DNA from 2 places in the Streptomyces sp. NPDC023481 genome. Region 1 is predicted to be linked to the other one. Evidence: predicted binding sites of a transcription regulator. Region 1 holds the regulator's gene; the other holds the start of a gene.
The links. The regulator HspR, encoded in region 1, represses chaperone genes until heat shock. The targets are predictions, from matches to a motif close to TTGAGNNNNNNNNNCTCAA.
Positions count from the first base shown of each region.

Region 2: a site for HspR is predicted at 1,776-1,794, ahead of lon (endopeptidase La). Genes of this name have one in related genera too.

Region 1 is NZ_JBVHJE010000001.1:11,063-14,468, reverse strand. Features, by position in the region: gene ACZ3ZD_RS00075 (fibronectin type III domain-containing protein) at 1-1,170, shown strand, start outside; gene ACZ3ZD_RS00070 (heat shock protein transcriptional repressor HspR) at 1,223-1,687, opposite strand; gene dnaJ (molecular chaperone DnaJ) at 1,692-2,864, opposite strand; gene grpE (nucleotide exchange factor GrpE) at 2,898-3,406, opposite strand, start outside.
Region 2 is NZ_JBVHJE010000017.1:58,034-61,439, reverse strand. Features, by position in the region: gene lon (endopeptidase La) at 1-1,753, opposite strand, end outside; gene ACZ3ZD_RS28835 (rhomboid-like protein) at 1,869-2,633, opposite strand; gene ACZ3ZD_RS28830 (spermidine synthase family protein) at 2,808-3,406, shown strand, end outside.

The DNA of each region.
Region 1 (3,406 bases):
GGCTCCGGCGGGCCCTTCGCCCTCACGGCCGCCGCGCAGGACGGCATCCGGGTCTACCTGGACGGCACCCGCGAGGTCGACCTCTGGAAGAACGTCTCGACGACCCGGAAGAAGACCGTCAACGTCACCGTGCCGTCCGGGAAGCACACGCTCCGCGTGGACTACGTGAACTGGACCGGCGCCGCGAACGTCTCCCTCGCCTACACGCCCCGCACCTCGCCCGACATCGACAAGGTCGAGCCCCTGGTGCCCGCCGGCGCCACGGCGACGTACGACTCCGCGACCGGCAGGGCGAAGGTCACCTGGTCGGGCAACAAGGGGATGGACCTCGCCGGTTACCGCATCTACCGGCGGGTGAAGGGCTTCCCGTACGAGGCGAAGCCGCTGGCGACGACCACCGCCACCACGTACACCGACACCACCCTCCCGGTGACCGGCGACACGTACTACTACGAGGTCCGCGCCTACGACAGGGCCGGCAACGAGTCGGCGGGCACGGCGGACAAACCCGTCACCACCGCCGACCGCACCGCGCCCGGCTCGCCGGCCGCCCTGACGGTCACCGACCCCTCCGAGAAGGACGGCCTGCGCATCGGCTGGTCCTACACGACCGGCGCGACCTCCTACCGGGTGTACCGGGCGGCGACCGCGAACGGCACCTACACCCGCCTGGGCAGCACCGACGACCTGTCCTACCGGGACGCCTCGGCCGCGGTGGGCACCACGTACTACTACCGGGTGACCGCGGTGGACGCGGCCGGCAACGAGTCGGCCCGCTCGGCCGCCCTCGCCGCCAAGCGCCGCGACGACACCCCGCCGCCCCTCGTCACCGGGCTGAAGGTCACCCCCACCGACTACGGCTTCGAGCTGACCTGGGACCAGAACCCGGCGCCCGACCTGCACCGGTACTCCGTCTACGCCGGCCGGATCCTGAGCGACGGCGAGGAGCGGGTCTGCTCCGCGTCCCAGGACACCTGGCTGATGCCCGACGAGACGTCCTACCGGTACACGTCCACCCCGGACGGCGAGGAGCGCTGCTTCTTCGTGGACGCCGTGGACACGAACTGGAACTCCCGCTACCAGCTGACCGGCGAGGCGAACGTGGTCGTCGCGACCGAGCTGGGCACCCCGCCGGACGAGAACGGCACCGAGCCGACGACCGCCGGCTGACCGCACGAAGAGGGGCCCGGTGTCCGGGCCCCTCTTCGTGCGCGTGCGCGCGTCAGTCCTGCTGCTGCCGCTTCGGCCGCCACACCACCAGCGCGCTGGTCTGCTGGACCTCCTGGTACGGCACCAGGTCGCGCCGGTAGGAGGCGTGCACGGCGGCCTCGCGCTGCTGCATCGCGGCCGCCGCGCCGTCCAGGGCCGCCTGCATCTCCGCGAGGCGGGACTGGAGCGCGGCCACCTGGTTCTCCAGTTCGATGATGCGCTTGATGCCGGCCAGGTTGATGCCCTCGTCCTGCGACAACTGCTGCACCTGCCGGAGCAGTTCGATGTCGCGGGCCGAGTAGCGGCGGCCCCGGCCGGCGGTGCGGTCGGGGGAGACCAGGCCCAGGCGGTCGTACTGGCGCAGCGTCTGCGGGTGGAGTCCGGAGAGCTGGGCCGCCACCGAGATGACGTAGACCGGGGTTTCCTCGGTCAGTTCGTACGGCCCACGAAAATTGTCACCGCGTCGACGGCCGTCCATACTCTCAAGCTCCCTTCGCGGCCTCGAACAGCTCCGCCCGCGGGTCCTCGCCCGCGGTCGCCTCGCGATACGCCTCCAGTGCGTCACGAGCCTTCCCCGACAGGTCCTTCGGGACACTCACCTCGACGGTGACCAGGAGATCGCCGCGGGTGCCGTCCTTGCGGACCGCGCCCTTGCCGCGGGCGCGCATGGTGCGGCCGTTGGGCGTGCCGGGCGGCAGTTTCAGGGTGACGGGCGGCCCGCCGAGGGTCGGCACCCGGACCTCGCCGCCGAGGGCGGCCTCGGTGAAGGTCACCGGGACGGTCACCGTCAGGTTGTCGCCCTTGCGGCCGAACACCGGGTGCTCGCCGACGTGGACCACCACGTACAGGTCGCCGGCCGGGCCGCCGCGCTCGCCGGGCGCGCCCTTCCCGCGCAGCCGGATCCGCTGCCCGTCGGTGACGCCCGCCGGGATGCGGACCTGCATGGTCCGCGACGACTTGGCACGCCCGCTGCCCTTGCACTCCATGCAGGGGTGCTCGGCGATCAGGCCGCGGCCCTTGCAGTCGGGGCAGGGGTCGGTGAGCGAGAAGCCGCCGCCGGAGCCCCGCGCGACCTGACCGGTGCCGACGCAGGTCGGGCACACGCGCGGTGTGCCGTTCTTGTCGCCGGTGCCCGAGCAGGCCTTGCAGGGCGCCTGGGAGGACATCCTGAGGGGCACCGTGGCGCCCTCGATGGCCTCCGTGAAGCTGAGCGTGACCTCGGTGTCGATGTCCTGGCCGCGCCGCGGCTGGGTACGTCCCGTGGCCGTACCACCGCGGTTGAACAGGCCCCCGAAGACGTCACCGAGTCCGCCGCCGAAGCCTCCGCCCTGGGCACCGCCCGCTCCTCCGAAGAGGTCGCCCAGGTCGAAGTTGAAGGAGCCGCCGGCCCCTCCGGGACCGGGGCGGAAGCCGCCGTTCCCGAACAGCGCGCGCGCCTCGTCGTACTCCTTGCGCTTCTTGGGGTCGCCCAGGACGTCGTTCGCCTCGGAGATCTCCTTGAAGCGCTCCTCGGCCTTGGCGTTGCCCTTGTTGGCGTCCGGGTGGAACTCGCGCGCGAGCTTCCGGTACGCCTTCTTGATCTCGGCCTCGGTGGCGTCCTTGGGGACGCCGAGGACCTTGTAGTAGTCCTTCTCGATGAAGTCCTTGGTGCTCATCCTCGACGTCCCTCCTTCCGTCCGGTGTCTACGTCAGCCCTCCTCCGGGCCACCGTTGTCCTTCTCGTCGGCCGCCGCGTCCTCGTCGGCGCCCTCGGCCTTGACGGTCTGGGCGCCGGGCTGCGGCTCGGCGACGGCCACCCGCGCGGGGCGGATGGTGCGCTCGCCGATGCGGTACCCCGGCTGCAGGATCGCCACGCAGGTCGTCTCGGTGACGTCCGGCGCGTAGCTGTGCATCAGGGCCTCGTGGATCGTCGGGTCGAAGGGCTCGCCCTCCTTGCCGAACTGCTGCAGACCCATCTTGGCCGCGACGGTCTCCAGCGACTCGGCCACCGACTTGAAGCCGCCGACCAGTTCGCCGTGTTCCCGCGCCCGGCCGATGTCGTCGAGCACGGGCAGCAGCTCGGTCAGGAGGTTCGCGATGGCGATCTCCTTGACCGTGGACCGGTCCCGCTCGACCCGGCGGCGGTAGTTCTGGTACTCGGCCTGGAGCCGCTGGAGGTCCGCCGTGCGCTCACCGAGCGCCGTACGCACCTGGTCCA
Region 2 (3,406 bases), on a different contig from region 1:
CGTCGGTGACGGTGAACGGCAGCTCCCGCTCGCCCAGTTCGTGCTGGGCGGCGATCTTCCGCAGCAGCCGTGCGAGGGACCGCTCCAGGGTGCGCACACCCGCCTCGCGGGTGTACTCGCCGGCGAGCTTGCGCAGCGCGCTCTCGTCGAGCGTGACCTCGCCCTCGTCCAGACCGGCCCGCTCCAGCTGGCGCGGGAGCAGGTGGTCGCGGGCGATAACGACCTTTTCGTCCTCGGTGTAGCCGTCCAGGCGGACGATCTCCATCCGGTCGGCGAGGGCCTCCGGGATCGCCTCCAGGACGTTGGCGGTGGCGAGGAAGACCACGTCGGACAGGTCGAGTTCGACCTCCAGGTAGTGGTCCCGGAAGGTGTGGTTCTGCGCCGGGTCGAGCACCTCCAGGAGGGCGGCGGCCGGGTCGCCCCGGAAGTCCGAGCCCACCTTGTCGATCTCGTCCAGCAGGACCACCGGGTTCATCGACCCGGCCTCCTTGACGGCGCGCACGATCCGGCCGGGCAGCGCACCGACGTACGTGCGGCGGTGACCGCGGATCTCGGCCTCGTCGCGGACGCCGCCGAGGGCGACGCGGACGAACCTGCGTCCCATGGCGTGGGCGACACTTTCGCCGAGACTGGTTTTTCCGACCCCAGGGGGGCCGACCAGGGCGAGTACGGCGCCCCCACGCCGGCCGCCGATGACGCCCAGGCCCCGGTCGGTGCGCCGCTTGCGCACGGCCAGGTATTCGGTGATGCGCTCCTTGACGTCCTCCAGGCCGGCGTGCTCGGCGTCGAGGACCGCCCGGGCGCCCTGGATGTCGTAGGCGTCCTCGGTCCGCTCGTTCCACGGCATCTCCAGGACGGTGTCCAGCCAGGTGCGGATCCAGGAGCCCTCGGGCGACTGGTCGGAGGCGCGCTCCAGCTTGTCGACCTCCTTGAGGGCGGCCTCGCGGACCTTCTCCGGCAGGTCGGCGGCCTCGACGCGGGCCCGGTAGTCGTCGGACTCCTCGCCCTCCTTCTCGCCGTTCAGCTCGCGCAACTCCTTGCGGACCGCCTCCAGCTGACGGCGCAGCAGGAACTCGCGCTGCTGCTTGTCGACGCCCTCCTGGACGTCCTTGGCGATGGTCTCGGCCACGTCCTGCTCCGCGAGGTGGTCGCGCAGCTGCTGGGTGGCGAGCTTGAGCCGGGCCACCGGGTCGGCGGTCTCCAGCAGTTCGAGCTTCTGCTCGGTGGTGAGGAACGGCGAGTAGCCGGAGTTGTCGGCCAGCGCCGGCACGTCGTCGATGGCCTGGACGCGGTCCACGACCTGCCAGGCGCCGCGCTTCTTCAGCCAGGTGGTGGCGAGCGCCTTGTACTCCTTGACCAGCTCGGCGACCTGGCCGGGCAGCGGTTCCGGGACGTCCTCCGCGACGCGGGCGCCCTCGACCCAGAGCGCGGCGCCGGGGCCGGTGGTGCCGGCGCCGATGCGCACCCGGCTCCGGCCGCGGATCAGGGCCCCCGGGTCACCGTCGGCGAGCCGGCCGACCTGCTCCACCGTGCCGAGGACGCCGGTCCTGGCGTACGTGCCGTCGACGCGTGGCACCAGCAGCACCCTGGGCTTCCCGGGTTCCGAGCGGGCGGCGGCCTGCGCGGCCTCCACCGCGGCCCGCACCTCGGCGTCGCTCAGGTCCAGCGGAACCACCATCCCGGGCAGCACGACCTCGTCGTCGAGCGGCAGCACGGGCAGGGTCAGCGTGAACGCCGATGACTCAGCAGCCATGATCTCCCCTTAGGCAGTCAACTTGAGCTATGCCGACTCAATGTTCCGGCGTCGCGGAATGTTCCCAGGCGGGTGTTCGCTGTGAGCGATCATGTGCGCCCGAGGGGGGCGGGGGTCAGGCGGACCGGTGCCAGCGCCGGACCAACGGCCACGTCGACACGCCCGTGACCAGCGCGATCACATGGCCCCAGTCGGTCAACGGGTCCGTGTAGGCGAACAGGTCGGTCAGCAGGACCCCGGCCGTCAGGCCCAGGGCGGTCCAGCGCAGCCGGGGCCGGAGCAGGCCCGCGAGGGCGCCGAGGCTGGCGGCCACGCCGAAGCTGATGCCGTAGTCGAGTCGGTGCAGCGAGGTGCCGGGCAGGTGGCCGGCGAGGACGGCGAGGCCCACCGGCACCTCGGTGGCGAGGGTGGCCAGGACATGGCCGAGCAGGAAGACGCCGGCGGCCCGCGCTCCGCCTATCCGCCGCTCCAGCGCGGTGAGCACCAGCACGAACAGGACCGCGTACGGCGAGAGGACCCCGCCCGCGATCCACAGGGCGCTGGCCAGCAGCACCGGCACCGGCGTGCGCACCAGGTGGACCACGTCCGTGCTGGAGCCCTGGTGCAGGGCGTGCACCAGGGCGGGGTCGGCCAGGGCCGCGACCAGGGAGGTGACGGCCAGGACGGCCGCGTAGGCGAAGGTGAACGGGGTGCCGGCCGGGGTGGGCAGCGGGAGGGACCGCCAGGCGGGGGCGGGGGCCGGGACGGGAACGGCAGCGGTCACGGCGGCCGGGGCCGGGGTGCCGGTGCGCGGGCGAGGCCTGCCGGCCGGCAGGCCGACCGGCACCGGTACGGCGGCCGTACCGTCCGGGAGGGAGGCGTCCGGCGCAGGGCCCGTCATGCCGCGTTCCACGCTGAGGCGCTCCTTCCGTTCAGGCCCCACCCTTCGTCCTCGGCGTGTCGCTGTCTATGACCGGGGCCACGCGGGAGGGGATTCTCAGCAACCTCTCACCCGCGGCCGTGCGTCATCCGCAATTCACGTGAACGCCGGGCCCTGTTCGAGCAGGATGGGCTCATGACTGCCGTGTACGACACTCCCGTGGTCCTGGACCGGCGCGACGGCCCGTACGGCGAGGTGGTGCTGCGCCGGCACGGCGCGCTGCTGCAGATCATCGCCAACGGCTGTTTCCTGATGGACACCTCCGACGGGCGCTCGGAGCGGCTGCTGGTCGACGCGGCCCGCGCCGCGCTGGACGGCCGGCCGGCGCCGGGGCTGCTGCTCGGCGGGCTGGGCGTGGGCTTCTCGCTCGCGCACGCGGCCGCCGACCCGCGCTGGGGACGGATCACCGTGGTGGAGCGGGAGCCCGCCGTCGTCGACTGGCACCGGGACGGCCCGCTGGCCGAGGTGTCGGCGGGCGCGCTCGCCGACCCGCGGACCTCGATCGTGGAAGCGGACCTCCTCGCGTACGTCCATGAGACATCGGACACGTTCGACGCGCTGTGCCTCGACATCGACAACGGCCCCGGCTGGACCGTCACGGAGGGCAACGACGGCCTCTACGCACCGGCCGGACTCGCCGCGTGCGCCCGGCTGTTGAGACCCGGCGGGGTGCTCGCGGTGTGGTCGGCCGAACCCTCTCCGGAATTTGAAGGAAGCTTGCGGAATGCCGGGTT